DNA from 3 places in the Clostridium tanneri genome. Region 3 is predicted to be linked to each of the others. Evidence: riboswitches for the same ligand, from Rfam matches in the RefSeq annotation. Region 3 holds a riboswitch; each other region holds the start of a gene.
The links. Region 3 has a riboswitch for cyclic di-GMP ahead of P8V03_RS06525 (ketoacyl-ACP synthase III). Riboswitches for the same ligand answer to the same signal wherever they lie in the genome.
Positions count from the first base shown of each region.

Region 1: it holds a riboswitch for cyclic di-GMP, as region 3 does, so the genes downstream of both, P8V03_RS11390 (methyl-accepting chemotaxis protein) here and P8V03_RS06525 (ketoacyl-ACP synthase III) in region 3, are expected to answer to the same signal.
Region 2: it holds a riboswitch for cyclic di-GMP, as region 3 does, so the genes downstream of both, P8V03_RS16425 (type II secretion system protein GspG) here and P8V03_RS06525 (ketoacyl-ACP synthase III) in region 3, are expected to answer to the same signal.

Region 1 covers NZ_JARUJP010000012.1:56,964-62,315, forward strand. The annotation lists gene P8V03_RS11370 (indoleacetate decarboxylase activase) at 1-350, shown strand, start outside; gene P8V03_RS11375 (methyl-accepting chemotaxis protein) at 454-1,284, opposite strand; gene P8V03_RS11380 (DegV family protein) at 1,551-2,399, opposite strand; gene P8V03_RS11385 (TetR/AcrR family transcriptional regulator) at 2,535-3,113, shown strand; cyclic di-GMP riboswitch class II at 3,243-3,325, shown strand; gene P8V03_RS11390 (methyl-accepting chemotaxis protein) at 3,434-5,134, shown strand; gene P8V03_RS11395 (tellurite resistance TerB family protein) at 5,243-5,352, shown strand, end outside.
Region 2 covers NZ_JARUJP010000027.1:5,151-10,502, forward strand. The annotation lists gene groES (co-chaperone GroES) at 229-513, shown strand; gene groL (chaperonin GroEL) at 577-2,205, shown strand; cyclic di-GMP riboswitch class II at 2,350-2,433, shown strand; gene P8V03_RS16425 (type II secretion system protein GspG) at 2,783-3,286, shown strand; gene P8V03_RS16430 (prepilin-type N-terminal cleavage/methylation domain-containing protein) at 3,577-4,185, shown strand; gene P8V03_RS16435 (type IV pilus modification PilV family protein) at 4,276-4,719, shown strand; gene P8V03_RS16440 (hypothetical protein) at 4,749-5,204, shown strand; gene P8V03_RS16445 (prepilin-type N-terminal cleavage/methylation domain-containing protein) at 5,201-5,352, shown strand, end outside.
Region 3 covers NZ_JARUJP010000006.1:986-6,337, reverse strand. The annotation lists gene mglC (galactose/methyl galactoside ABC transporter permease MglC) at 1-428, shown strand, start outside; gene dmpI (4-oxalocrotonate tautomerase DmpI) at 587-772, shown strand; gene P8V03_RS06530 (methyl-accepting chemotaxis protein) at 938-2,467, opposite strand; gene P8V03_RS06525 (ketoacyl-ACP synthase III) at 2,493-3,497, opposite strand; cyclic di-GMP riboswitch class I at 3,574-3,659, opposite strand; gene P8V03_RS06520 (MORN repeat-containing protein) at 3,858-4,406, opposite strand; partial or broken gene P8V03_RS06515 (DNRLRE domain-containing protein) at 4,652-5,352, shown strand, end outside.

The DNA.
Region 1 (5,352 bases), on a different contig from region 3:
ATATAAAGCATATGAATGAAGATAAGCATAAGAAGCTTACAGGGGTTAGTAACCAGCCCATTTTAAATAATATTTCCATAATATCCAAGCAAAAGCCTGTAGTAATCAGAGTTCCCATAATACCAGGTTTAAATGACGATAAGGAAAATATAATAAGTATAAGCAGATTTTGTGCTGAAAATAACATAGATAGAATAAATCTTTTGCCTTATCACAAGCTAGGTGTAGCAAAATACGAACAATTAGGACTAACATATGATATTTTAGATGTAAACTCACCAAATAAGGAGAAAATGGAACTTTTAAAGGAAGCTGTAGAGTCTTCAGGAGTGAAATGTATTATTGGATAGCTTTGCATGGCTATTAGGGAAACAATAGCTATATTATTAACTTAAATAGCAGTACGATGTTGTTATGACTAAAAGAAGCCTTTTTAAAAGAGGCTTCTTTTAGTCATTTAATTTCTAACTGTTTAGTAACCTTTAATAAGACCTCTGATAGACTTCTTAGATCGTAAATAGAAGCACTTATTTCCTCAGATGCAGCAGCCTGGGACTGGGTTGTTGAGGCGTTTTTTTCAATTGTGTCCATAATAAGATTTATAGAATGCTGCATATCTTTAAGGCCTTGCTCTATTTGGTTTACGGCATTTTTGCTATTTACTGCAAGCTTTCGTATTTCTCCAGCTACTACTTGAAAGCCTCTTCCTTCTTGTCCAGCTCTTGAAGCTTCTATTGATGCATTAAGTCCTAAAAGATTAGTTTGATTAGCTATATTCCTTATAAAATCTGTAATTTTAGAAGTCTCATCTACACTTTTTCTTGTCACTTCAGCGGAAGACACCATTTCTTCCTGCGAGGAGGCTATGTTTTGTGCATTTGTAGTTATATCATTAATGCCTGTTGATATTTGTTCGATGGAACTTGCCAAGCTATCAACAACATTACTTAGTTGTTCATATATTTTAACTCTACTATCTAAACCCCAACCTACTCCTGCAGCACCTATTATTTGTTTGTTTTCATCAAACAAGGGTATGGTAATGGCCTTAAATGGGGTACCAAATAGTTCTTTTGGAACGATGACTCTTAAAGTTTTCTTAGACTGAACAACTTCATATAAGCCATCGCCAGGTCTCAATGATAATCCCTCATGTCCTGCGTCTACAGTTTTTCCAGCTTTGTAATATACTATTTTCTCTAAGTCTGATACCACAAGCATTGCATCTTCATCTTGAAACATATCTTCAAGAACTGAAATAATATTTAACATAGAATCTAACATGTTCAAAATTTTATCCCCCTTAATACAAAATTAAACAATATGTTTAACAACATTAATATGTCATATAAATATATTAGCAAAAATTGCAAAAATATGAAAGTTTTTATTAAAATATTTCTAACAAATTGGTAAAAAGTAATAAAAAGTAATAAAAACGAAAAAAGTAATTTATCATTTATATAGCTAAAAATAGGCGATTAAATAGAAATAAAAGTAGCTTCATGGTATTTGCTAACCATGAAGCTACTTTTTAATAAAATTCAACTCTATCTCTTATTTATCCAGGACAAACCGATGCTTCTAGTTCCTGTATGTACACTTATTACAGGTGATAGCTCTTCAATGAGAATTTCATGTTCAGGATATATATCCATCAACATTTCCTTTAAATCCAAGGCATAATCATATCCATTTGCATGTGCTAGAATAATCTTCGAGTTATTTGTAAGCTTTTCATTTTTAATTTGTTCAATTAAATTGTTATATACTTTTTTCATTGTTCTTACTTTTTGACTTACTAATATTTCGCCTTCCTCAAAGGACAAAATTGGCTTTATACTTAACATTCTGCCAAAGGAGGCTGCAGACAATGATATTCTTCCAGTACGATGTAAATGTGCTAAATCATCTACCACTAACAGTATTCTTGAGTTTGACCTGATGTATTCAAGATTTTTAATAATATGTTCAATACTAGCTCCCTCTTTTATTAACTCCAAAGTCTCAAGGGCCATCTGCTTTTGAATAGTTGCCGTAAATAGGGAGTCAAAAACAGTTATTTTATCCTCGGAAATTTGAGCCCTGGCAAACAGTCCTGTTTGGAATGTACCACTTAGCTTAGAGCTAATGGTAATGTATATAATATGATCGTACTTTTTTACTAATTCATCTAAAAGTTTAAAAACTTCTCCAGCAGAGGGTTGCGAAGTAGTTGGTAGATCCAAGGATTCCTCCATTTTCCTGCAAAATTCACTTGGAGTTATATCTAAGCCGTCTCTAAGATCTTTACCGTCAACTATTACACGTAATGGTATTGAGTATAAGTTGCTATTTTTTTCAATTATTTCTTTGTCAATTACAGCAGTACTATCAACTACTACAGCTATTTTATGCATACAATCCACCTCAAAAAAATGTTATAAATGTTACAAGTTATACACTTGTAACACTTGTATACTTATAATATAATACTATAAAGTGTGAAGTCAATTAAATATAATAAGTTACACAAATAAGGAGAAATGTTACAAATGAATCAAATGAAAGAAAAGGTTAATCCTATAACTTTAAGGTCTAAAAGTTTCATTGTAAAGTCATTAATTGAATTAATGGATAAAAAACCCTATAGTGAAATAACTTTAAAAGAAATTGCGGAAAATGCAGATTTAACTAGGCAAACAGTTTATAGAAACTTTGCTAAAAAAGAAGCTATATTAGAATACTATGTTGATGGATTTTACAATAATTTTATAAACACAATTTCAGCTAAAAATGATATAACATTATATGATCTGCTTATTACATATTTTGAATACTGGTATGAAAATAGAGAATTTGTAAAAAAACTTGTAGATAACAATGTATATCAAATACTGCTTGAGTTACATTTAAAATACTTAAATTCTATGGCAACAGATGAAAAATTTAAAAATTTAGTTTTTGTATCAAATAATAGTTATTTTAATCATTTTTCCGCTGGTGGATTGTGGTTTGCACTGAAAAAATGGGTGGAGGATGGCACAGAAAAAACTCCAAAGGAAATGACAAATACTATTTTAAACTTCTACCATGTTAAGGGGCTAAATGTTAGAAATATAAGAAGAGAATAAAATTTTATCTTATGTAATTACATGGATTAATTTCTAGTTTTTTCATATAACATAGCTAAAGAGTTACAAAAAATGTTGAATGTAACAGTTTTATATGATAATATATCTATGACTTATATTAGTTAAATTTAATTATAAGGAAACAATAAAAAGCTTTCTATAATTTTGTACCTTGAAAGCTTTGAGTTAGTTGTGCAACCGACCTGTATTTACTGAACAGAAGTTATGATGTTGTCTGTTTATAATTCAGGTCTTTTTTAGTGTAAATATATTTTTCAAAAGGGGGGAATATTGATGTATACAACTGCATCATAAGGGGTATGGGAAAACTAGGATTAAAGATTCTAAAAAGGGTAGGATTAATATTTATCTTTTCAATGATTTTACTATTTACAGTTAATTTATTTACCTTTCAGCATGTATTTTCAAAGGTACAGGAGGATGTAGCAGAGAACGCTAAAAAAGCAGTGAGTTCTGTTGATGGAGATAAGGTAGGGAGGCTTATTGAAAATAAGTCTATGGATAGTAAGGAATATAAAGAGCTAAAGGAATCGCTAATAACCTATAAAAATGATACAGGTATAAAGTTTTTATATATTATGGGAAAAGATGATAGCAGTGCCTATATGCTAGTAGATGCAAATATTAAAGAAAGCGACCAGATTGGAGAAAAGTATAACTTAGAGGAGGAAATGTTAGAGGCCTTTGGTGGAAAGGTATCTTATTCAAAGAATCCTGTAGAAGATAGCGATGGTGTACTTATATCTGGATATGCACCTATTAAAAATTCTTCAGGTGAGATTATAGCCATAATGGGGGCAGACATAGATGTATCATTATACACATATACTAAAAAGATCATGAACCTAAGTCTTATAATTACAGTTCTAGTTATGTGCAGCTTAACTATCTTAATGGTTTTTAGCTTATCAAAGAAGATATCCTTAAGTGTAGAAAAGATAAAGTATGGACTTGATAAAATGTCCGAAGGAGATTTAACAACTCCTATGCATATTAAAAGTGGAGATGAATTTGAAGATATAGCTTTATATATTAACAAAGTTAGGGTGGATATTAAGAAAATTGTTGAAGATATAGGAATAAGCTCAAATAGGGTAAGGCAGCAGACAGAAAGCTTATCTGCTGTATCAAAAGAACTGGCAGTTGCTTCTGAAGCTGTTGCTGAATCTACTGATGAAGGTGTAAAAAACCTAAGTGTTCAGAAGGAACAAATGGTAACTATAAATACTATACTAGATAACTTTGGGACAAAGGTTAATGAAATTTTGTCACTAGCGAAAATGTTAAATTCTGAAGTTGAAATTATAAATAATAAGGCTCAGGATAGTAATAAGGATTTAGTAAATTTTGAACAATCAATCAAGGAGGTAAATTTATCTTTTGATGATGTAAGAGATAAAATAAAAGGCTTTGCTATAAACTTAAATAAAATTAGCAAAATAACTAACATAATAAATGATATTGCAGATCAAACTAATTTACTTGCCTTAAATGCAGCTATTGAGGCTGCAAGAGCTGGAGAAAGCGGTAGAGGATTCTCAATAGTTGCAGAAGAAATAAGGAAGCTGGCAGAACAATCTAAGAATTCATCACAGAATATAACTTCCTTAATTGAAGTTGTTTTACATGAAGGGGAATTGATTGCTGAAACATCAGACAATATGAATGACAGGCTCAATGACCAGGTAATAAAGCTTAACAGTTCTACAGATAGTATTAGAACAGTTATCAGTTACATAGAAGAGGTTTTTCCTAAAATCAATAATATACATAATAATATAGTTGCTATTAATGGGGAAAAAGAAAGAATAATCGAAGACACTATGAGTATGTCTTGTGCTTCAGGAAATATTTCAGCTTCTGTAGAAGAAATATCATCTTCTACTCAGGAGATAAGTGCCTCTTCCCAGGAGATAGCAGGTGCCGCTGAGCAGTTAACGGATATAACGGAGGAAATGGTAAAAAATATAGAAAAGTTTCAAGTTTCTGAGGAAAAATAGAGAGTAATATAACTATAAAAATGACAAAAATTAAGTTGATATGTGGTATATTTAACTATATAATATAATTATGATATAAAATTATATTAATCTAAAGGGGGAGTTTATATGTTTTTAAAGGAATTAAATAAAAAAGAGAGAATTGCTTTTATTAATTTAGTTCATGCTTTGTCTAATGTAGATGAAGTATTTTCGAGCCATGAAAAGGAACTAATGGA
Region 2 (5,352 bases), on a different contig from region 3:
ATTAATGTAATTCTTAGAAATAAGGAGAAAAAAATATCTAAAGTGTGGTAAATTGCCCTAATTCACTTAAAACAAATTATTAGCTATGAAATTAGCATTTGAAAATGTAAATACAATTCATTATTATAATAATTGTATTAGCACTCGATAGGAGTGAGTGCTAACAACTAATTGTTAATAAATGAATTTAAATAAAATTATCAAGTAATTTTAAGGAGGGGTTTAACTATGAGAATTAGACCACTTGGAGACAGAGTCGTTATTAAAAGAATCGAAGCTGAGGAAACAACAAAAAGCGGAATAGTGTTACCTGGAACAGCAAAGGAAAAGCCACAAGAGGCTGAGGTTATGGCAGTAGGACCAGGAGGAGTAGTAGACGGAAAAGAAATTAAAATGGAAGTAAAGGTTGGAGATAAAGTATTATTCTCCAAGTATGCTGGAACAGAAGTAAAGATGGATGGTGAAGAATACACTATCTTAAGACAAGATGATATACTAGCAATAGTTGAATAGTTTTAAAACATTTAAGAATTTAAGGATTGAATAGATTATATAATCGCGAGGAGGGTCTCTTTTATGGCAAAAAGTATTTTATTTAGCGAAGAAGCTAGAAGATCAATGCAAGCTGGTGTAGATAAACTAGCTAATACTGTAAAAGTTACATTAGGACCAAAGGGAAGAAATGTTGTATTAGATAAGAAATTTGGTTCACCACTTATAACAAATGATGGTGTTACTATAGCAAGAGAAATAGAATTAGAAGATCCATATGAAAATATGGGAGCACAATTAGTTAAAGAAGTTGCTACTAAAACAAATGATGTAGCAGGAGATGGAACAACTACAGCTACATTACTTGCTCAAGCAATTATAAGAGAAGGCTTAAAGAATGTTACAGCTGGTACTAACCCAATGCTTATAAGACAAGGTATAAGAATGGCTGTAGATAAAGCAGTAGAAGAAATAAAGAAAAATTCAAGACCTGTTGAAGGAAAAGAAGACATAGCAAGAGTTGCTGCTATATCCGCTGCTGATGAGGAAATTGGTAAACTTATAGCAGACGCTATGGAAAAGGTAGGTAACGAAGGTGTTATCACTGTTGAAGAATCAAAGTCTATGGGAACTGAATTAGATGTAGTTGAAGGTATGCAGTTCGATAGAGGATATGTAAGTCCATACATGGTAACTGATACAGAAAAAATGGAAGCTGTATTAGATGATGCGTATATCTTAATTACAGACAAGAAGATATCAAATATCCAAGATATATTACCAGTACTTGAGCAGATTGTTCAACAAGGAAGAAAGTTATTAATAATTGCTGAAGATGTAGAAGGAGAAGCATTACCTACTTTAGTTCTTAACAAATTAAGAGGAACATTTACTTGTGTAGCAGTAAAAGCTCCAGGCTTCGGTGACAGAAGAAAAGATATGCTTCAAGACATAGCTATACTTACTGGCGGAGAAGTAATTTCAGAAGAATTAGGAAGAGAATTAAAAGAAACTACTCTAGAAATGCTTGGAAGAGCTGAATCTGTTAAAGTTTCAAAAGAGAATACTGTAATTGTAAATGGAAGAGGCGACAAGAACGAAATCCATAACAGAGTAGCTCAAATAAAGAGACAAATAGAAGAAACTACTTCAGAATTTGATAGAGAAAAATTACAAGAAAGACTTGCTAAATTAGCAGGTGGAGTAGCTGTAATTAAAGTTGGTGCTGCAACTGAAACTGAATTAAAAGAAAGAAAGTTAAGAATAGAAGATGCTCTAGCAGCTACAAAAGCAGCTGTTGAAGAAGGAATAGTTGCAGGTGGTGGAACAGCTTACGTTAACGCAATCCCACAGGTTGCTGAGTTAACTTCTGATGTTATAGATATCAAAGTTGGTATAGACATAATCAGAAAAGCTCTAGAAGAACCAGTAAGACAGATAGCTACAAATGCTGGTGTTGAAGGTTCAGTAATAATTGATAAAGTTAGAAACAGCGAAGTTGGAATGGGATACGATGCTTTACATGATAAGTATGTAAACATGTTAAAGGTTGGTATCGTTGACCCAACTAAGGTTACAAGATCAGCACTTCAAAATGCTGCATCAGTAGCTGCAACATTCTTAACTACTGAAGCTGCAGTAGTTGATATCCCAGAAAAGAATGCTGCACCAATGCCAGGTGCTCCAGGAATGGATATGGGCGGAATGTACTAAGATTATAATTAAAACGTCATGTGCTTATGCATGTGGCGTTTTTTTATTGTAACTAGGGCGATGGTTGTGGATATATATTACAATGTTGGTAAATTTATATTGAATAAATTTAGGTGAGGTGATAAAATTAAATCAATAAAATAAATAGTTAAGGGAAACTGTGAAGTACATGCTTTATTTGGGCATCTTGGATGTATGGAGTTAGTGATGCAACCACCCCTATATTCGTAAATGTGTTTATGGATATAGGGGTTTATTTTAACCTAAATATAGTGATTTTTGTAATTATTTTTATAGACATGCCTTCTTTAGTAGTTGTTGCGAATATAATAATACAATACATGTAATAATCTACCTTTAAGAATTGATACTAATTCACAACAAGGCGAACTTGATTCATATCTAACATCTATGATTTTGTATATGTCAACATAGTGTAAAATTTTCAATGAGTAATAACTAATGGATAAAAGATATTTGACCATAATTATTTTACCAAGAGGTTAACTAGAAAATAGAGATTTTAGTAGTAAAATCTTTATTACATAAATAGTTTTTTTGAAAGGAAGGGGTTTTATTGAAAATTAAACAAGCTGTAAAAAAAGGTTTTACATTAGTAGAATTGTTAGTAGTTATAGCAATAATAGCAATACTAGCAGCAGTGGTAGCACCAAATGCCTTTAAAGCAATTGAAAAGAGTAAGGTATCGGCAGCGGAGTCAGACTTTAAGGCGGTTAAGACAGCGGCATTGAGCTATTATTCAGATACTGGTAAGTGGCCAGGTGATGAGGCTGATGAAGATGGATTCGTAAAAGATGACTCCAAAGAAGGTTGGAATGGTCCTTATATGGAGAAGTGGAAGAGTAAAAATCCATGGGGCGGAGATTATGAATTCGTTGAAGGTGTGGATGCAACTGGATTTGGATTAACTGCCAGCACAAAAGCACTAAAATTAGAAGATGTAAACAGTAAAGCTATAGAAAAGTTAGAAACTGATCTAGATGGAGGAACATCGGATGCTGATTCAGGTATTGTAAGATCATCATCAACTACGGTTTATTTAGTTATTTCTGAACAATAAAATTAAGAATAAATTTTAGATTCCAAGTAAGTGCAAGAGTTAAGAGAGGAACTATGAAAATTAAAATGTATAAGAAAAATGGTGAGGCATTATTGCTTTTAATAAAGGGCAGTGATTACGGGTTTTAAATCTTAAAGTGTAATAATGTAGTTACCAAACAGAAAATACAGGAAAAGCTTTAGGATTAAAGTACTTAACAATATATTTGTTAAAAATTAGTGCATTAATTTAAATGCACTAATTTTTGAATATAAGAATAAGAACAGTTTAAATTGGAGGGAATTATGTTAATGAGATTCAAACATAAAAAAGGATTTACCTTAGTGGAGTTACTAGTAGTAATTGCAATAATAGCAATACTAGCAGCAGTTGTAGCACCAAATGCTTTTAAGGCAATTGAAAAGAGCAAAGTTAGCAGATTAGTTGGAGACTGTAAAGCAGTAGAGGCAGCAACCTTGCACTACTATGGAGATACAGGACAATGGCCGCGCATAATTGGTACTGGACAAACAAATAAGGAAACTTACTTAAAAGCACCGAGTGAAAGTGGTATAACAGGAGTTAACGGTTGGAATGGACCTTATCTAGAGCGATGGCCTAAAAACCCATTTAATTCAGGAGGAGAAGAAAGCGAATTTAATTACCAGTTGGATTATAGAAAAATAGGTAGCAATAATAATAATTTAGTGCTAGAAATATCATTAAATGGAGTGAGTAATTCTAAAGGAATAGCTGACATGCTTGATAAAACAATAGACAACACTGATGGGGCATCAAAGGGTAAAATCCAATGGCAGGGATCAAATACTAGCTGGGTTACTTGGACTATCGTAGAGAATGCTGAAAATGTTAAGAGGGGTACAGGTGCTGGCTCAAATATGGCGGAAGGGCATGATTAATGCAATTTACTTATATCATAAAGTAACTATGTGGTCATTTACGTTAAAATGATTATATAGTTACTTTTATAGAAAAGGGGGCATAGTTATATGATTAAGAACAGGAAAAAAGGATTTACATTAATAGAAGTCATAATAGCTATGCTCTTAATCAGCATCACTGTACTTATCTTTTCCAATGTATCCTATGTGGGCATAAAATCATCTAACACCAGTGAACAAAAACTGAACTCCCTGATAATAGCACAGAATGAATTAGAGAAAATCAAAGCAAACAAAAATACATTAAGTGATTTAACAGATTTACAGGACTTTCTCAAGGATGAAGATTATATTTACTCAACAGGAGTATTCCATAAAAACTTAAAGAAAATAGATGAAAAGTATGCTGGAGAAGTCTCAGAAGGAATAAATTATGATTTGAAGCTGACTTTAAGTGAAAAGGCAGAGGACCTTATAGATATAAAGATTGAAGTTAAGCCTCAAGATAACAATTCACTAAAACTAGGTACAACTTTATACCTTGGAAAATAAAAAATTAATAGTTATAGAGGATTATGCCTATGTATAACGTAAATAAGATTAAAAAAGGAAGTGCTCTTTTTATAGCAATGCTGGCAGGGCTAATTTTGATATCACTAAGTGGAATACTATTGACTTCAATGAATAATGAAATTAGAACTAGAAGGGCATCAGAAGAAAGGCAATCTGCCAAGTATCTTGCAGAAGCGGGAATAGAGCATGCTGTATATTTATATAATAAAAAAATTAGTGATATGAACAAAGAAGACAAATACGAGGAAATAAGTTATTTTGATAGTAGAGAAGTAAGCAGTAACTTGTTAAGCATAAATGATATAGGAAAGTATAGTTTTAGTTATCAGCTAGACAATACATCACAGAAAAAAAGGGGAGTTATCAAATCTACAGGAACTACCACAAAAGGAACCCAATATGGATTAAAAGCTATTATTAATATAGAAACAGGAAAAATTGAAAGTTGGCAGGAGGATAAATGAGAAGGTATAAAAAAGGGTTTACTTTAGTGGAATTAATGATATCTGTAGCCATACTGGGAGTGATTGTTGCTATAACCTACGATGTTATTAATTCATCTAACACATTCTTTAGTAAACAAAATAGCAATATCAAGAATAATGAAGATAT
Region 3 (5,352 bases):
TAGTGATATGGATAGTGTTAAACAAAACAAGACTAGGAAAAAATCTGTATGCAATAGGAGGAAACAAGGATGCAGCAATAGTTTCTGGTATAAATGTAAAAAGTAGTTTGTTATGGCTATATATCATTGCCGGCACACTCTATGGTATTGCTGGTGTTCTTGAGGCTGCGAGAACTGGTGGAGCAACTAACAATTATGGTAACATGTATGAAATGGATGCAATAGCAGCCTGTGTTGTTGGAGGGTGGTCAGTATCTGGAGGTGTTGGTACAGTTCCAGGAATTGTAGTAGGTGTACTTATATTTAGTGTAATAAACTATGGATTAACTTTTATAGGGGTAAGTCCTTACTGGCAGCTTATTATAAAAGGTCTTATAATTGTTTCTGCAGTGGCTTTTGATATTAGAAAATATATAGCTAAAAAGTAAGAGAAATTAGTATCAACAAGGGTACTATACTACAAAAAAGTGCATTATTGAATGATATCCTTTATATAAGGTAAAATAAGAATATCTACAACATAAATAGATAGAAAAAATAAATTGGTGTAGTGATTATTGCACTAAATATACTAAGGAGTGATATTATGCCAGTTGTAAAAGTAGGAATATCAAAACTTACTAAGGAAAAGAAAAAGGAAGTAATAGAAAGGGTTTCAGAAACATTAAGTGATATAACTAATATACCTAAACAAGCTTTTGTTGTACTTATTGATGAGTATGATGCTGATAATGTAGGTGTGGGCGGAGTACAGTTATCTGAACATAAGTAACTATACTGTTACAGCTTAAAGTATAAAAGTAATCTCCTGTAGTCAGACTTGGGATAAAGTCAATTACAGGAGACTTTTTCATGGTTAATTATATTTTACACTTCTATCTATTGATAAAAATAAGAGTTAAAAAATTACAAGAGGTATGTTTACAAAATTACTATTTTAGGAAATTAATTTATTCATTTCAACAGCAATATTTTTTAAACTCTCGGCACTGCTGGTTAACTCCTCGCTTACAGCTAGGTTTTGGCTTATAGACTTGCTAACTAAATTAAAATTATTTATAGCTTCCTTTGTGGTGTCAGAAATATTGCAATTAAAAGTAACAACATTTTCAGTTTCTAATAGAAGAGTATTAGTTAACTTACTTATTTCTTTTATATTTTTTCCAGAATCCTTTAACCCAGTTAGCATAATCCTAATGTTGTCAACAGCATTGTTTATAATAGCATCTCCATTGTTTATCTTTTCAGTATTCTCAGTCATGAGATGCTCTACTTGAATAACTCTTTCTTTAAATTCATTAGTAATTAGAGCTACATCGTTTAGGGAATTCCTTGTATTTTCAGCAAGAATTCTGATTTCATCTGCAACAACTGCAAAACCTTTTCCAAGCTGGCCTGCTCTTGCGGCCTCAATTGATGCATTTAACGCAAGAAGATTAGTTTGTTCAGATATTTCTCTTATTATAAAGAGTATATCATCGATTTGTTGAGATTTTTCTTCTAGTATCTTTGTAGCATCAAAGGTATTTTCTACACTATCTTTTATGCTGCTTATAATATTTAGAGTTTCAGTTAATGCCTCTTCATTTTGATTAGATAAATGAATGAGATTTGTAGAATTACTTTCAGTATCCTTAGCTTTAATTGAGATAGATTCGTTTGCGTTTAAAAGTTCATTGAGTACTCTAGTATTTTCAGTAGAGTTATTTAGCAGCTTATCTGCATCTTCAGAAATTGTTTGAGTAGTGTTTGATATTTCCTCCATAGATTTGCTCTCTTCCGTAGCTATAGCAGCTAATGTTTCACTTGAGCTTAATAAGCATTTAGCAAACTCGGCAGTTTTATTAAATAAATTACGTATATTTTCGTTATTATTCTTTAGTTCCTCTTCGCTTTTTTCAATAGAATTTAGTAGTCTAGATGAAAAAGATGTAAAAGCTATAATAGCAAAGGAAACTAGGAATATAGAGATTATTCTAAGAATCAACTCTCTTAAAAAGAACTGATCTGGCAATGTATAAGGGTTTGTAGTGAACAATATAATTTCTGAGATAACACTTAATATAATGGAAATTATATTCATCTTATTATCTAAAAATAGGGAACCTAGTATGATAAAATAAAACACTGTTACCCAAAGTTCTCTAGATGGAATTATGAAACCCATATATATGTAATTTATATAAGAAGCAGCAAGTATAACCATTTTTAAGTTTTTAAAGACTTTATTGTTAAGCTTTTTATCTGCAATTGCTTGCTTATACATAACAGTGAGAACAACTATTTCAAGAATACCTAGAAAAAATAGTGTGATTAAATAAGTCCAACTAACTTCATTATATAAACCTAATAGCTTCATTATAGCAAACATTGATCCTGCTATTAATGCACTTATAGAGTAGATAACTATGACGAATTTTAATGTTTGCTCTTGATATTTAACTATAGTGTTTGAATCAATTTGCATATTATTATTCAACTCCTTGAAATTACTACCATTTGTACAATAGAGTTCCTATACTATATCCAGAGGCTACTGAGCAGAATATAACTATATCATCTCTATCAAATTTTTTATATTTTAATCTGTCATCTAAAGCCATAATAGGGCTTGTACACCCAGTATATCCATATTTGTTTCCAATGAAGGTTGCTTTACTTATATCGGCATGAAGCTTGTCTAAGGTTAACTCAAGATCTACTCGTGAAAATTGTGACATAAAATAATGGTTAACGTTCTCTGGTTTGTATCCATGATCTTGTAAAAGTTCTATAATTGTTTCACTCCATTTTTCCGAAAGAAAACTAAAATCAAAGGGTTTCCAAAACATCTTTTTGTCTTCAGAATCAATACAGCTGTTGGGAATATTTGACATACCGCATCCTGGCATAGTTATAGACCAATAGTAGGAATCATCTGTAAACATTCTAGAACCTAAAATTCCTCTTTCTTCTTCTTCCTCTTTTGCTTCAAGCACTAATGCAGCTGCGCCGTCAGCAGAACAGCCAAAGGCAACCATGTCATCTTCTCTAGCTAGTTTGCTAATTAGTAATGAGCCAACAACTAATATTCTTTTGTATTTTTTGTCAGTTTTAAGATATCTAGCGGCTATGTCCATACCGGTTATCATACCTATGCAATTAGAGTTAACATCGAAGACTGACGAAACATTCTCTGCTTTAAGCTGATTTTTGATTAAAAGAGCACAACAAGGTGATAGATATTCAGGGGTGTCTGAAACTGAGATAATCATATCAATATCAGATATAGATAATCCTGCATTAACTAAAGCTTCATTAGAGGCTCTAACTGCCATAGTAACACTAGTTTCATTATTATCGGCAAGTGTTCTAACTTCTCTACCTAACTTGGACATAAGCGCTGCAGCATGATCTTCAAGTTGGTATTTCTTAAAATGCTCGATAAAATAGTGATTATCCAATTGTTTGTTGGGATGATATGCTCCAACTCCAACTATATGTACATTCTTATACATAGTAACTCCTCCTAATAACTTGCTGCAAAAACAAAAAATAGCAATGCTAAGCAATACGATTTTTAAACAGCGTTAACCTAGCAACCTGACAATCATAGGAAAATATCCTTTAGACTCATGGCTTTGCGTCCTTATCTTTAGATAAGTTTGCCTTGTTTAGTTTAACTATTATTTGTTTAAGCTACTATTTTAATAACAGTTTTAATTATACCATAATTTTCATAAAACTCAACATACCTGTTAAATTATGTCTAAAGTGTGTTATACATGTCATTAAACATGAATTATGTAAAAATAAGGGTAGTTAGGTTGTGATTTACACAAACCTAACTACCCTTATTAGTAAGTTGACAATCTATTTTATTTTTCTACCAGCCTGTCATCGCTAAATTCTCCTACAATAACTTCTCCATCAACGCAGACAAACATACCCTGTCCTTCCTTTTTATCATCTTTCCATTGACCTATGTATTTTTCACCGTCTGGCCAGGTATGAACTCCTTCACCATGTCTTAAATCATTTTTCCAGCTTCCTGCATAAGTGTCGCCATCAGACCAGATGTAAATGCCTTCTCCTGATTTTTCACCATTTTCCCAGTTACCTATGTATTTTTCACCATCTGGCCAAGTATATATTCCATAGCCATGCTTTTCATCATTTTTCCATTCTCCAATATACTTCTCTCCAGATATCCAGGTAAGAGTACCTTGACCATTCATTTGGTTGTTGTGCCATTGACCTACGTATTTACTGCCATCCTTATAATAGTAGGTTCCCTGTCCTTCCATTTTGCCATCTTTCTTATCTCCAACGTAGGTTCCACCATGAATATGCTGCTTAACTATAGGCTGAGGAGTACCTACCTTTACCTTGTCTAAGTCAACTTTAGTTAATTGTAATTTCTTCATATTTTATCTCTCCTTTGGGTATTTTTCTAGTTAGGCCTAAAATGTAGTTTTTATATGTTTTATAAATATAAATCTATTCATATTATAACCATTTTATAGAATGGTAAGAATAATATTATCACATAATGGGATAAGAAGATATTAGAAATAAGAATTATAGCGAGCTAAGTTAACTAATATTGAAAGTAACAAATTCCCTTCAAGAAGCATAAGATGATACAATAGTGCTGATTTAGGAGGATTTTATGGGAAAACATAAAAAGACTAATCTACTTAGGCAGAATAATTCTAATCTATCAGAATCAACTAAAAAACCTGAAATAATCAATCCTAAAAGAAAAAAGAAAAGAATAGTGGGAGAAGTTAAAGAAAAAAGAGAAAAGAATGTTAAGCACTTTTTAAAAGAAGATCTAACCTTTGAAGCAGTTATTTATAATGAAAATGTTCACTATTATAGTGATGGGCAGTGGAAAGATATAGATAACTCAATAATAGATAGTAAAGACGAAGAAAATAACGATGTATTTGAAAATAGGGAAAATGACATTAAAATTAAGATTGGTAAAAAGGTTAAAAATAAGAAATTAGTGACTATTAGAAAAGATAAATATGAAATATCTTGGGGAATTGATAAAGCTTCAAATTCTAATGGTAAAGTAAAAGGTAAAGAAAAGTTGAGATCTAAAAACGAGCATCAACCTAGAAACAAAAGCAGTGATAAACAAGTTAAATACAGACAACAGCAAGATGAAAGCAACAAAATCATTGAAACTGAAAATCTAAATAAACAAACTCTAAAAAACATCTCATCTACAGTAGAATTCCAAAATGTGTATCCCAATATAGATTTACAATACACAATAATTGCAAATAATTTAAAAGAAAGTTTAATAATCAAAAGCAAAGTAGATAATCCTGTATTTACTTTTAATTTGAATGTAAAAAA